Regions from separate parts of the Bacillus pfraonensis genome, predicted to be linked through region 2. Evidence: a T-box and tRNA genes for the amino acid it is inferred to sense, from the RefSeq annotation. Region 2 holds a T-box; the other holds one or more tRNA genes.
The links. The T-box of region 2 lies ahead of serS (serine--tRNA ligase). A T-box ahead of a tRNA ligase gene usually reads a tRNA of that ligase, here a tRNA-Ser.
Positions count from the first base shown of each region.

Region 1: it has a tRNA-Ser gene. The T-box ahead of serS (serine--tRNA ligase) is inferred to sense a tRNA for this amino acid. The anticodon was not compared.

Region 1 covers NZ_JAHCDO010000072.1:497-7,309, forward strand. Annotated here, with positions in the region: partial or broken gene glgB (1,4-alpha-glucan branching protein GlgB) at 1-1,007, opposite strand, end outside; gene KFD70_RS28515 (L-lactate dehydrogenase) at 1,393-2,337, opposite strand; gene KFD70_RS28520 (carboxymuconolactone decarboxylase family protein) at 2,666-3,103, opposite strand; gene KFD70_RS28525 (RNA polymerase sigma-70 factor) at 3,344-4,216, opposite strand; gene KFD70_RS28530 (hypothetical protein) at 4,338-4,511, shown strand; tRNA gene KFD70_RS28535 (tRNA-Glu) at 4,756-4,827, opposite strand; tRNA gene KFD70_RS28540 (tRNA-Ser) at 4,834-4,924, opposite strand; tRNA gene KFD70_RS28545 (tRNA-Asn) at 4,933-5,007, opposite strand; tRNA gene KFD70_RS28550 (tRNA-Ile) at 5,012-5,088, opposite strand; tRNA gene KFD70_RS28555 (tRNA-Gly) at 5,099-5,169, opposite strand; tRNA gene KFD70_RS28560 (tRNA-Lys) at 5,188-5,263, opposite strand; tRNA gene KFD70_RS28565 (tRNA-Thr) at 5,274-5,349, opposite strand; tRNA gene KFD70_RS28570 (tRNA-Phe) at 5,364-5,439, opposite strand; tRNA gene KFD70_RS28575 (tRNA-Asp) at 5,449-5,524, opposite strand; tRNA gene KFD70_RS28580 (tRNA-Met) at 5,528-5,604, opposite strand; tRNA gene KFD70_RS28585 (tRNA-Ser) at 5,630-5,722, opposite strand; tRNA gene KFD70_RS28590 (tRNA-Ile) at 5,739-5,815, opposite strand; tRNA gene KFD70_RS28595 (tRNA-Met) at 5,820-5,896, opposite strand; tRNA gene KFD70_RS28600 (tRNA-Ala) at 5,913-5,985, opposite strand; tRNA gene KFD70_RS28605 (tRNA-Pro) at 6,002-6,075, opposite strand; tRNA gene KFD70_RS28610 (tRNA-Arg) at 6,086-6,159, opposite strand; tRNA gene KFD70_RS28615 (tRNA-Leu) at 6,163-6,251, opposite strand; tRNA gene KFD70_RS28620 (tRNA-Gly) at 6,268-6,342, opposite strand; tRNA gene KFD70_RS28625 (tRNA-Leu) at 6,373-6,453, opposite strand; tRNA gene KFD70_RS28630 (tRNA-His) at 6,478-6,553, opposite strand; tRNA gene KFD70_RS28635 (tRNA-Thr) at 6,563-6,638, opposite strand; tRNA gene KFD70_RS28640 (tRNA-Val) at 6,644-6,719, opposite strand; rRNA gene rrf (5S ribosomal RNA) at 6,724-6,813, opposite strand, start outside.
Region 2 covers NZ_JAHCDO010000050.1:7,970-14,782, forward strand. Annotated here, with positions in the region: gene serS (serine--tRNA ligase) at 1-1,194, opposite strand, end outside; T-box leader at 1,246-1,467, opposite strand; gene pdxT (pyridoxal 5'-phosphate synthase glutaminase subunit PdxT) at 1,522-2,112, opposite strand; gene pdxS (pyridoxal 5'-phosphate synthase lyase subunit PdxS) at 2,130-3,017, opposite strand; gene KFD70_RS26960 (serine hydrolase) at 3,178-4,494, opposite strand; gene guaB (IMP dehydrogenase) at 4,599-6,062, opposite strand; gene KFD70_RS26970 (YaaC family protein) at 6,178-6,813, shown strand, end outside.

The DNA.
Region 1 (6,813 bases), on a different contig from region 2:
AACTCACGTAAAAAGGAAACCGCATATTCATTACTTTGCTGCTGCCCTTCTTTTTCCCAGTACAGCATATTCGCAACCGCATCAACGCGAAAGCCGTCGATATGGTAATATTTCATCCAAAACAATGCATTTGAAATTAAAAAATTTCGCACTTCCTGTTTCCCTAAATCAAAATTTACTGTTCCCCAAACACGATTCTCCTGCACATCCAAATCTTTATATTCATAGGTTGGTGCCCCATCAAACAAATACAAACCATGAGCATCCTTACAAAAATGACCTGGTACCCAATCTAAAATGACACCGATTCCATATTTATGACATTCATCGACAAAATACATGAAATCATGCGGTGTACCAAATCGACTTGTTACCGCATAATATCCAGTTCCCTGATATCCCCAAGATCGATCATATGGATGTTCAACGAGCGGCATAATTTCAATATGAGTAAACTGATGCTCTACTACATAAGGAATGAGCTCCTCTGCCATTTCTCGATACGAGTACAAAGAGCCATCTTCTTTCTTTTTCCATGATCCAAAATGCAATTCATAAACTGCCATTGCTTCCTTATAAATTGATTTTCGTTTTTTCTTGCGGAACCAATTTTTATCGTTCCATTCGTATCCCCTTATATCAAAAATAACAGATGCCGTATTTGGTCTTACTTCTGCATAATTTGCATAGGGATCTGCTTTTAAAATTGTTTCTCCACCTTTGGTCTCAATCGCATACTTATATATTTCGTTTTCCCCCAAATGTGGTATAAACAGTGACCAAATACCCTTTTCTGTCATTTGTATCATTCGATGCCCTTCAACATCCCAATCATTAAAATCTCCAACTACACTCAAAGCTTTTGCATGAGGAGCCCATACTGTAAATCGTACGCCTTGTATTTCATCCTCTACTGCAAAATGCGCGCCAAATATGTTATAGCTCTCATAACACTTTTTTGTATGAAATTCATACAAACTCTCTTCTATACAATTTGTTACACTCAATATGTTCACCTCACTAAGATGACAGAATTTTTGTTACTTTGTAAACATTCGCTGAAAAACTGAAATATCCTTGTGTATTTTTAAATAAATATACGTTTTTTCGTGGTAATTAAAGGTAATATTTTAATTTTTGATAAAATATATCGAATTTTGACGAATATTCATTGAAAGCGTTTTATTTCAGATGATTATTTCACTTGTAATAATATAATAAAAAAGCACTCTATTTTCATATAGAGTGCTTTTTCTATAAACGACCCTTTTCCAACAAAAGGGGTATATTTTGGGGATATACAAGGGAACTGGAAAAGGAATTTATATTATTTTATATAAAAATTCAGAAGCCGGAAGCAGTTTCCCGCCTCTGAATCATTTATCAATTATATTAAAGTACTGGTGCCATTGTTTCTTTTAATACTTTTACAGAGTGAGCGAATTTCGCTTTTTCTTCTTCATTTAGCTCAAGCTCAACGATTTCACGTACACCTTCGCGGTTAATAACAGCCGGAACACCTACATAAGCGTCTTTTTCACCGTATTGACCTTCTAGGTATGCAGATACAGTTAGCACACTATTTTCGTTGTTTAAGATTGCTTTCGTTACACGAAGTAGTGACATACCGATTCCGTAGTAAGTTGCACCTTTACGCTCAATAATGTGGTAAGCTGCATCGCGTACATTTACAAAGATTTTATCTAAATCATCTTGGTTGTATTGTTCGTTGTTCGCTAAAATTGTTTCTAGTTTTTGTACACCTACAGTAGTGTGGCTCCATACTGGAAGTTCAGTATCACCATGTTCACCAATAATGTACGCGTGAACGTTACGTGGATCTACATTTAAGTAGTCACCTAGCATATAGCGGAAACGAGCAGAGTCTAAAGTTGTACCAGAACCAATTACACGTTCTTTTGGTAATCCAGATTCTTTCCAAGTTACGTAAGTTAAGATGTCAACTGGGTTAGTTGCGATTAAGAAAATACCATCAAATCCGCTATCCATAATACCGCGAACGATTTGCTTGAAGATTTTTGTATTTTTCTCAACTAAGTCTAAACGAGTTTCACCTGGTTTTTGTGGTAATCCAGCAGTGATAACAACTAAATCTGCATCTTTACAATCTGCATAACTACCGCTCCACACTTTTGTTGGTGATGGAGAGAATGGTACCGCATGGCTTAAGTCCATTGCTTCTCCTTCTGCTTTTGCTTCATTTACATCAACAAGTACGAATTCCTCAGCTACACCTTGGTTGATCATTGAGTAAGCATAACTACAACCTACAGCTCCTGTTCCTACTAATACTACGCGATTGATACCTTTTTTCATGGTAATTTCCCCTCTCTATTGTTCACATTTATTATGATTGTTTAAGTAATTAATTAAAGTACTAATTTAATGTTGTTTAACTTCCTTACACTCATATTGTAGCATGAATCATTGTGAATTAATTCACAAATTATGACCTATTTGTGAACTTTTTCACAGATAGGAGAAAGTTATCTTATTGAGTATGGAATCAATCTCAATGTAAGCTTTTTCTTTAGATTGTGAAAACTTTGTTTTATTAGAGATTATGTGTAGTAATACATAAAAAGCTATCCTTTCCAGAGCCTTTCTGGAAAGAATAGCTTTCTATTGTTTCAAGACTTTATCTTTATTCTGGCATTAAACGAGTAGAAACTCCAATTCGATTCCATGCATTAATAGCAACAATCTGCATAATAATTTCAGCAACTTGCTTTTCTTCAAAGTATTTTCTTACTTCTTCATATACCTCATCTGGAACATGAGTTTCCGCTACTAGTGTAATTGCTTCTGTCAAAGCAAGCACAGCACGCTCCTTCTCTGTGAAAAATGGTGTCTCATGCCAAGCATTAAGAGCATAAATACGCTGCTCTGTTTCTCCTAATTTTCTCGCATCTTTCGTATGGAGATCAATGCAATACGCACATCCGTTGATTTGAGAGGCCCGAATTTTAATTAGCTCTTTCAATGTCTCATCAATACTTGTAGTCATCAAATATTTTTCTAATCCTGCCATTGCCTTATAACCTTCTGGATTTACCTTTCCCATTAAAAACCTTGTTTCCATCGTATATTCCCTCCATAAAATAAAATGAGTTTGTACTTTTATACCAGGATATTTAACAAGGTCTTTTATGAATGATTTACAATCACTATCTGCCGTAACATACCTTAATTCATGACAGAAGCTCTAATAAAAAACATACATAGCATCCCTTTTATATCCCGTCACTTATAAGACAAATTAGCTTTTTGTTTTGTGACAAAATAAAAAAGAGATTTTAAAAAAATCTCTTTTTTATAAATGCTATAGAACTGGAATATACTTCAACTTATCAGGATTGACTACAATGAAGATTCTTCTAATGGATTCTCCGCTTTCATTCCATTCAAAACATATGGCTTTCTCTGCACGGCCTTTATTCCTTGCTAAAATACCAAATTGACCATTTATTATAGTTGGAAGAAGATCCAATTGGAAAAATCCTCGTGAAACAATAGCCTCCAAAAACGTCTGGATACGCTGTTTACCCAGAATCGGAAATATAGCTGCACGCACTTTACCGCCTCCATCAGTGACAAGGGTTGCATCTGTTGTCAGCAAATTAATAAATTCCTCAAAATTCCCTGTTTCTGCGCCTCTGATAAAGGTATGTATCATTTTTTCTGTATGATCCGATTGTTGTGGATGTACTGGTATTTCGTGTCGTATCTTCTCTTTGCAACGGCTGTAAATCTTTCGGCAATTTGCCTCTGATTTGTTTAAAATCTCCGCTACTTCTCGATAATCGTACCTGAGGGCTTCCCTTAAGACAAATACAGCTCTTTCAATAGGCGTTAAATTCTCTAACAGTACAAGAAATGCATAGGATACTCTTTCGTTTTGAATTATAGTGTCCATAGGATTTAGTTTCATCGTATCTATTTCCGGCTCAGGAAGCCATTCTCCTGTATATACTTCTCTCTTTTTCTGAGCCGATTGCAGTATATTTAAACAATGATTTGTCGTCATCTTAATGAAATAAGCTTTTATATTTCTAATTGATTCCTGGTTCACATGTTGACTTTTAATAAGTATATCCTGCGCAACATCTTCCGCATCACTAACAGAGCCAAGCAAGCGATATGCTACAGAGTAAACTAAAGGCCGATAGGTTCGATACAAGGTTTCAAAATCCATACCATCACTCCATTCTATAGCGTGTTTCAATATCAAAAATATATGATTTGTTATAACTAAAAGATTATCTTTCTGTTACGAAAGGCTTGTATAATTTAAGAAAGTGGAAAGAGGTGATACTATGGAGAATAACATGCGGGAAAGCAAAACAATAGCTAAACCCATTCTTTGGACTATTTCTTTACTTATCGCTACACTATTTGTTTTTGTAACCTCAAGATTATATCCAAATACTGATTTGCGAATTAGCATTGTTTTATTAACTATCATAGATATTGGATTTATAGTCGCTTAATTTTTGGAGTTAAGACAAAAAATGTTAGTATAATGCTATTCAGTGTTATATCTAATGGCATATTTTTTATCCTGTTATCCATTTTTATTTTTTTACTATTAGTTGCCAATGGTATTTCAGAAACGTGAACGTCCCATCCTTACCACCTTGACTCTTTTCTGCACGTACTTGAGGAAGGAGATTTCTATCTGATTACTGTTAAAAATGAAAAAAGAGATAGCAGATTATGCTATCTCTTTAAGTATGACCCGTACGGGATTCGAACCCGTGTTACCGCCGTGAAAGGGCGGTGTCTTAACCACTTGACCAACGGGCCAATTTCTGGCAGAGAAGAAGGGATTCGAACCCTCGCACCGCGTTAGCGATCTACTCCCTTAGCAGGGGAGCCCCTTGAGCCACTTGGGTACTTCTCTATATAATATGGCTCCGCAGGTAGGACTCGAACCTACGACCGATCGGTTAACAGCCGATAGCTCTACCACTGAGCTACTGCGGAATAATGGTGGGCCTAAATGGACTCGAACCATCGACCTCACGCTTATCAGGCGTGCGCTCTAACCAGCTGAGCTATAGGCCCCCAATGGAAAAGCGGGTGAAGAGAATCGAACTCTCGACCAGAGCTTGGAAGGCTCTTGTTTTACCACTAAACTACACCCGCATGAAATTATAAAATAAATGGTGAGCCATGAAGGACTCGAACCTTCGACCCTCTGATTAAAAGTCAGATGCTCTACCAACTGAGCTAATGGCTCATTTTGAAAGTGGTGCCGGCTAGAGGACTTGAACCCCCAACCTACTGATTACAAGTCAGTTGCTCTACCAATTGAGCTAAGCCGGCTTGCTATTTCAAAATGGTGGCTCGGGACGGAATCGAACCGCCGACACGAGGATTTTCAGTCCTCTGCTCTACCGACTGAGCTACCGAGCCTTTATGTAATGGCGGTCCCGACCGGGGTCGAACCGGCGATCTCCTGCGTGACAGGCAGGCATGTTAACCACTACACCACGGGACCATTTGGTTGCGGGGACAGGATTTGAACCTGCGACCTTCGGGTTATGAGCCCGACGAGCTACCAGACTGCTCCACCCCGCGACGATATAATATTCTTTTTAAAAAATGGAGGAGGTAGAGGGATTCGAACCCCCGCGCGACTCTCGCCGCCTGTCGGTTTTCAAGACCGATCCCTTCAGCCAGACTTGGGTATACCTCCAGGTATTTACTTTAAATGGTGGACCTTGTAGGACTCGAACCTACGACCGGACGGTTATGAGCCGTCTGCTCTAACCAGCTGAGCTAAAGGTCCTTTATGGTAGCGGCGGAGGGGATCGAACCCCCGACCTCACGGGTATGAACCGTACGCTCTAGCCAGCTGAGCTACACCGCCATAATAAAGTTATAAGTGGAGCCTAGCGGGATCGAACCGCTGACCTCCTGCGTGCAAGGCAGGCGCTCTCCCAGCTGAGCTAAGGCCCCATAATGTTTAAAACTATCGGGAAGACAGGATTTGAACCTGCGACCCCCTGGTCCCAAACCAGGTGCTCTACCAAGCTGAGCCACTTCCCGTTAATAAAAGCGCGCCCGAGAGGACTCGAACCCCTAACCTTTTGATCCGTAGTCAAACGCTCTATCCAATTGAGCTACGGGCGCATATGGTGCCGAGGGCGGGGGTCGAACCCGCACGGTGGTCACCCACCGCAGGATTTTAAGTCCTGTGCGTCTGCCTGTTCCGCCACCCCGGCATGTCATATTGAAAATTGGAGCGGAAGACGGGATTCGAACCCGCGACCCCAACCTTGGCAAGGTTGTATTCTACCACTGAACTACTTCCGCAAGACATGTTATGAGATATTTTATTAAAAGTGCGGGTGAAGGGAGTCGAACCCCCACGCCAAAGGCGCCAGATCCTAAGTCTGGTGCGTCTGCCAATTCCGCCACACCCGCATGTTATATTTGTTTTAAAAGAAATGGGGCGACTGATGGGAATCGAACCCACGAATGCCGGAGCCACAATCCGGTGCGTTAACCACTTCGCCACAACCGCCATAGTTACTGGTGCCGGCTAGAGGACTTGAACCCCCAACCTACTGATTACAAGTCAGTTGCTCTACCAATTGAGCTAAGCCGGCATAAATGGTGGAGGATGACGGGATCGAACCGCCGACCCCCTGCTTGTAAGGCAGGTGCTCTCCCAGCTGAGCTAATCCTCCATTTGCCTGGCAACGTCCTACTCTCACAGGGGCAAGGCCCCAACTACCATCGGCGCTAGAGAGCTTAACTTCCGTGTTCGGTATGGGAACGGGT
Region 2 (6,813 bases):
TTCTAGAATAGCTGCAATCGTACGTCCAATTGCAAGTCCAGATCCATTTATTGTATGAACATGTTCTGGTTTTGCATTTGGCTCACGACGGAAACGAATATTTGCACGTCTTGCTTGGAATGCTTCGAAATTACTACAAGAAGAAATCTCACGATATGTTCCATAACTTGGAATCCATACTTCGATATCGTATTTCTTCGCTGCTGTAAATCCTAAATCTCCAGTACACATACTCATAACGCGATATGGTAGACCTAATAATTGTAACACGCGTTCTGCATCATTTGTTAACTTTTCTAATTCTTCATAAGAATCTTCTGGTTTTACAAATTTCACAAGTTCCACTTTGTTAAATTGATGCTGACGAATTAAACCACGTGTATCGCGTCCAGCTGATCCTGCTTCAGAACGGAAGCATGCACTAAATGCTGCATAACGAATTGGCAATTGATCTACACTTAAAATTTCATCACGATGCATATTTGTTACAGGCACCTCAGCTGTAGGAATCAAGAAGTAGTCTTCACTTTCAATACGGAACGCATCTTCTTCAAATTTTGGAAGCTGTCCTGTCCCCGTCATACTTGCACGGTTTACCATATATGGAGGTAACACTTCTTCATATCCATGTTCTTCTGTATGAAGATCAAGCATAAAGCTAACTAAAGCACGTTCTAATTTTGCACCTGCCCCTTTAGAAAATACAAAACGGCTTCCCGTTACTTTAGCAGCACGTTCAAAGTCTAAAATTCCTAAATCAGTTGCAAGATCCCAGTGAGGTTTTGGTTCAAAATTAAATTCTTTTACCTCTCCCCAAGTACGAGCCACTACATTATCATCTTCTGTGTCACCAATTGGTGCAGATTCATGAGGGATATTCGGAATAGAAAGCATTAATCTTTCTAGGTCTGCTTCAACTGAGCGAAGTTCATCATCAAGATTTTTCACCTTTTCTCCTACTTCACGCATCTCTAAAATTAAAGATTCTGCATCTTTCTTTTCACGTTTTAATACAGAAATCTGCTGAGATACTTCATTACGCTTGCTTTTTAACTCTTCTGTTTGAACAAGTAATTCTCTTCTTCTTATATCCAATTCTTCAAAACGACCAAAGTCAGTTAAGTCTTCGCCTCTATGCTGTAATTTTGCTTTTACTTCTTCAAAATTCGCACGTAAAAATTTAATATCAAGCATTTTATATTCCTCCTTTTACTTTATAAAATACAAAAAACTCCCGTCCCTATAAAAAGGGACGGGAGTTAACCCGCGTTGCCACCCTAGTTGAAAGCAATATTGCTTTCCTCTCAAGTAGAATTAACGACTCTTCACCGGAAATGCTTACTAATCATAAAGATATTCCACATTTCATTCCAGGATGGATTCACAAACTGTTTCTATCGGTTTCCACCAGCCACCGACTCTCTATAAAAAACACGATTTGTTACTACTTCCTATCAACACGTTTATTTTATAAAATTGTTACCATCAATTTACTATAATCTTAAACAAGTTGCAAGTTACTTATACAACTTTTTTCATTTTTGCCTCTTTTACCATTTGCACAAAATATGCTGTAACACGATGATCATCCGTTAACTCCGGGTGGAAAGAAGCTGCTAAAAATGGTCCTTGTCTTACTGCTACCATTCGATCGTTGTGCATAGAAAGAATTTCTACGTTATCCCCTACACTAACAACGTATGGAGCACGAATAAATACGCCAATGAATTCTTCTCCTACACCTTTTATCGAAAGAGCAGCTTCAAAGCTATCCTTTTGGCGTCCAAACGCATTACGTTCAACTGTAATATCCATAGCGCCAATATGGGATTCTTCATAACCAATAAGGTTGTTTGCAAGTAAAATCATACCTGCACATGTACCAAACATCGGTTTACCAGATTTCGCAAATTCGCGAAGTGATTCCATAAAATCGTACTTATCAATAAGACGGCGCATTGTTGTACTTTCACCGCCTGGTAAAATAAGACCATCAATTTCTTCAAGTTGTTCTACACGTTTTACAATGACAGCTTCTGCACCACTTGCTTCAACTGACTTTACATGCTCACGAACAGCTCCTTGAAGACCTAATACACCGACTTTAACCATTTCAAAATCTCCTTTAATTACCAACCGCGTTCTTGCATGCGTTGTTCTGGTAATAATGTTGAAATTTCGACACCCTTCATTGCAGTACCTAATCCTTTAGAAAGGCTTGCAATTAACTCATAATCTTCATAATGTGTCGTTGCTTCAACAATTGCACGTGCAAATTTCTCTGGGTTTTCTGATTTGAAGATACCAGATCCTACGAACACACCATCTGCACCAAGTTGCATCATTAATGCAGCATCTGCTGGTGTTGCTACACCACCCGCTGCAAAGTTTACAACCGGCAAACGACCAAGACGTTTGATTTCAAGTAACACTTCATAAGGAGCACCCGTATTTTTTGCATATGTCATTAATTCGTCCTCACGTAGGCTCGCAACTTGACGAATTTCTGCGTTTACTTGACGCATATGACGTACCGCTTCTACAATGTTTCCTGTTCCAGGCTCTCCTTTTGTACGAAGCATAGATGCACCTTCTGCAATACGACGTGCTGCTTCTCCGATATCACGGCATCCACATACAAATGGAACAGTGTAATCACGTTTATTTAAATGGTATACTTCATCAGCTGGAGTTAATACTTCACTCTCATCAATGTAGTCTACTCCTAATGATTCTAGTACACGTGCTTCCACAAGGTGACCAATACGGCATTTTGCCATAACTGGAATTGATACAGCACCCATAACCTCTTCAACGATTGTTGGATCTGCCATACGCGCAACGCCACCTGCTGCACGAATATCTGCAGGAACACGCTCTAGTGCCATAACAGCAACTGCGCCTGCTTCTTCTGCAATTTTTGCTTGCTCAGCGTTAACTACGTCCATAATAACGCCGCCTTTTTGCATTTCTGCCATTCCACGTTTTACACGTTCTGTCCCTGTTACATTTGTCATGTACAAAAACCCCCCTAGGTGAATTGCTTTTCCCCATTAACGGCGAAAATTGAGAATACTCTTACATTCTACCACTAACTATTAGAGGCTTGTCCACTACTTTTTCATAAAGTCGGTATGAAAAATAGGAATAAAAAAAAGCTCCTACAATGAGGAGCTCTTAAAACCAACCTTTTACTGTATCAACAGCACTATTCCAAATACCGCTAAAGAAAGAACCAACACCACGCATAGAGCGTACAAACCAGTTTGCTTTTTCTACTTCTGCTTTTGTAACAAGGTCTACTTGCAATGATTTACCTGATAAAAATCCAGGGTCATTATTATCTTTAGGTGATACAACCATTTGACCGAGTGCTGTACCCTTTTTGATTGGTGCTTCTTTTTCTTTAGCTATATCTTTAAATTCCGTTTTATATACATCTTTACTTCCTTTTAACATTGGAAGTGTAACAGCTTGTTTCGTCTGAACGGTTACATCTTTATCTTTTGCATTTTCTACTCGTACAGTTTCATGTCCTTTTACTGCCGAACCCTTTGGATACACTTTTTTTACATCAAAATTTGTGAATCCGTAATCAAAAAGTTTCTTTGTTTCATCAAAGCGTGCCGTATGAGAACTTGTGTTAATAACTACAGAAATTAAACGCATACCATTTCTTTCAGCAGTACCTGTAAAACAATGGCCAGCTTCTGGAGTAGATCCTGTTTTCAAACCATCTACACCTTCATATTCCTTAATTAATCCTTTTAACATCCAGTTCCAGTTAGGCATTTCAATTTTCTCTTTGTTTTCACGAAATATTTTTTTTGAAATTTTCGCTGTATCTAACACCTTCGGAAAATCTTGAATAAGATGTTGTGCTAAAATAGCAACATCCTTCGCAGACATTTTATTTTCTTCATCCGGTGTTGTACCTTCAGGATGTTGTCCTTTTAAATCTTTGTTTGTTAAGCCTGTAGAGTTTACGAATTTATAGTTTTTCAATCCAAACTCTTTTGCCTGATCATTCATCATTTTTACAAATTCTGCTTCTTTACCTGCAACTGCTTCAGCTAAAGCAATTGTTGCACCGTTTGCAGAATAGATTGCCATTGCCTCGTACAACTCTTTTACCGTATAAGAGCCTCCATTTTCTAATGGAACGTTTGATAATGAGCGATCTTGTGAAATCTTATATGCATATTCAGAAACTTTAACCTTTTGGTCCCACTTAAGTTTCCCTTTATCCACTGCTTCATGTACTAAGTATTCACTCATCATCTTTGTCATACTAGCAATCGCCAATAATTCATCTGCATTTTTTTGATATAAAATTTTCCCAGAATCTGCTTCTACTAAAATTGCTGCGCTAGCTTCCACATTTAAAGCAGCACCTGTTTCCGCTGATGCACTGCCATATGTAACAAACATGCTGCAAAATAGTGTAAGCACGGTTACCATTGCAATGAATCGCTTGCAAAACATACCTTTCACTTTTGTTACCCCCAATATCTTTGTACTCACATAACCGTTATTCTAACATAATCAAAAAAAAATAGACAGAGATATCAAATCTCCATCTATTTACATATAAGACATTATAAAGAGTAATTTGGAGCCTCTTTTGTAATTTGTACGTGATGTGGGTGACTTTCGCGTAAACCAGCACCTGACATACGAATAAATTGTGCATTTTCACGTAAGAATTCTAAGTCATTCGCTCCGCAATAACCCATACCAGCACGTAATCCACCAACTAATTGATGAACTGTATCAGCTAAAGGTCCTTTATATGGTACACGGCCCTCGATACCTTCTGGAACAAGTTTTTTGTTTCCTTCTTGGAAGTAACGATCTTTACTTCCTTTTTCCATCGCTCCAACAGAACCCATACCACGGTATACTTTAAATTGGCGACCTTGGTAAATTTCAGTTTCTCCTGGGCTTTCTGCTACACCAGCAAACATACTACCAAGCATTACAACGTGTGCGCCTGCTGCTAACGCTTTTACCATATCACCGGAGTATTTAATACCACCATCTGCAATGACTGGGATACCGTGCTTACGAGCTTCTGTCGCACAATCATATACTGCTGTTAATTGTGGTACACCAACGCCAGCTACAACGCGTGTTGTACAAATAGAACCTGGTCCAATACCAACTTTGATAACATTTGCACCCGCTTCGATTAATGCACGTGTTGCTTCAGCTGTGGCAACGTTACCTGCAATAATGTTTAATGCTGGATATTTTGCACGAACTTCTTTTACTTTCTCAATAACACCTTGAGAATGTCCATGAGCTGTATCCAGTACAATTACGTCTACATTTGCTTTTACTAATGCATCGATACGAAGCATAGCATCTGCAGTTACCCCAACTGCTGCTCCAACTAATAAACGACCTTGTTTATCTTTTGCAGAGTTTGGGAACTCAATTACTTTTTCAATATCTTTAATTGTGATAAGCCCTTGTAATACACCGTTATTATCAACAAGAGGGAGCTTTTCAATTTTATATTTCTGTAGGATCTTTTCAGCCTCTTCTAGCGTAGTACCAACTGGAGCTGTAATCAATTGTTCTTTTGTCATCACATCGGAAATTTTGATGGAATAGTCTTGGATAAAACGCATATCGCGGTTTGTAATAATACCAACTAATTTTTGCTCGTCTAAATTATTTACAATTGGTACACCTGAGATACGATATTTTCCCATAAGATGTTCTGCATCATATACTTGATGTTCTGGCGTTAAAAAGAAAGGATCTGAGATAACGCCACTTTCAGAGCGTTTTACTTTATCAACCTGCTCAGCTTGTTGCTCGATTGACATATTCTTATGAATAATCCCTAAACCACCTTGACGTGCCATTGCAATAGCCATATCAGCTTCTGTAACTGTATCCATCCCTGCACTAATTAAAGGAATGTTTAACTGTAAGCTTTCAGATAGAACTGTTTTAACACTTACTTCTCTTGGCAATACATCTGACTTCGCTGGTACAAGTAATACATCATCGAATGTCAAACCTTCTTTAACAAATTTAGATTCCCACATAATTGTTCCCCCCATGATACCAGAAATTATTATTAGTAGCTTAACAATTGGTTAAAATACTGTCAAGAAAGTACATATATGTTAGAATTTTTAGATAATAAAAGGAGCGTAATATATGCATCATACATCTTATACTTGGCAACAGTTAAGTTTCTTTTTTTCATCCCAACATGTACAGCGTTATCTTGCCCGCTGTTATGAAAAATTACCAATTGAACATGCCGAAAAAAAAAGCTTTGAAAATTGTTATCCTTTTATTTATTACTTAGAACATGGAAAAAGCTATTATGAATTATGTAAAACTGCACCTTTTTCTATTCAACCTATGTTGTTATTTTATGGAATGAGTCAATTTTTAAAAGCATGCTTATTAACCGTTGATCCAAACTACCCAGAATCAACAACAGTCTTAGCACATGGAGTAACAACACGTAAACGAAAAAAACAAGGGTATCAATTTTTAGAAGATGAAGTTAAAATACAGAAAAATGGACTATTTGCCCATGTGGCAGAACGAATGTTTCACATGAAACACTTAGAGGCCGAAAAGTTTATTATGCTAGAACTAATGGGGAAAATCCCTGAATTAAAAAAGTTATTTCAACATAGTCAAAAAGAGCAAATTTTATATGAAATTAATACGATAGATGAACATCATATTTCATTTCCTTCTAGCGTACTTGATCGCTTACATATGACACAAGAGCGTTTTTCTCGTTACATAGAGGCATCTTGTAAACATCTTTTTATA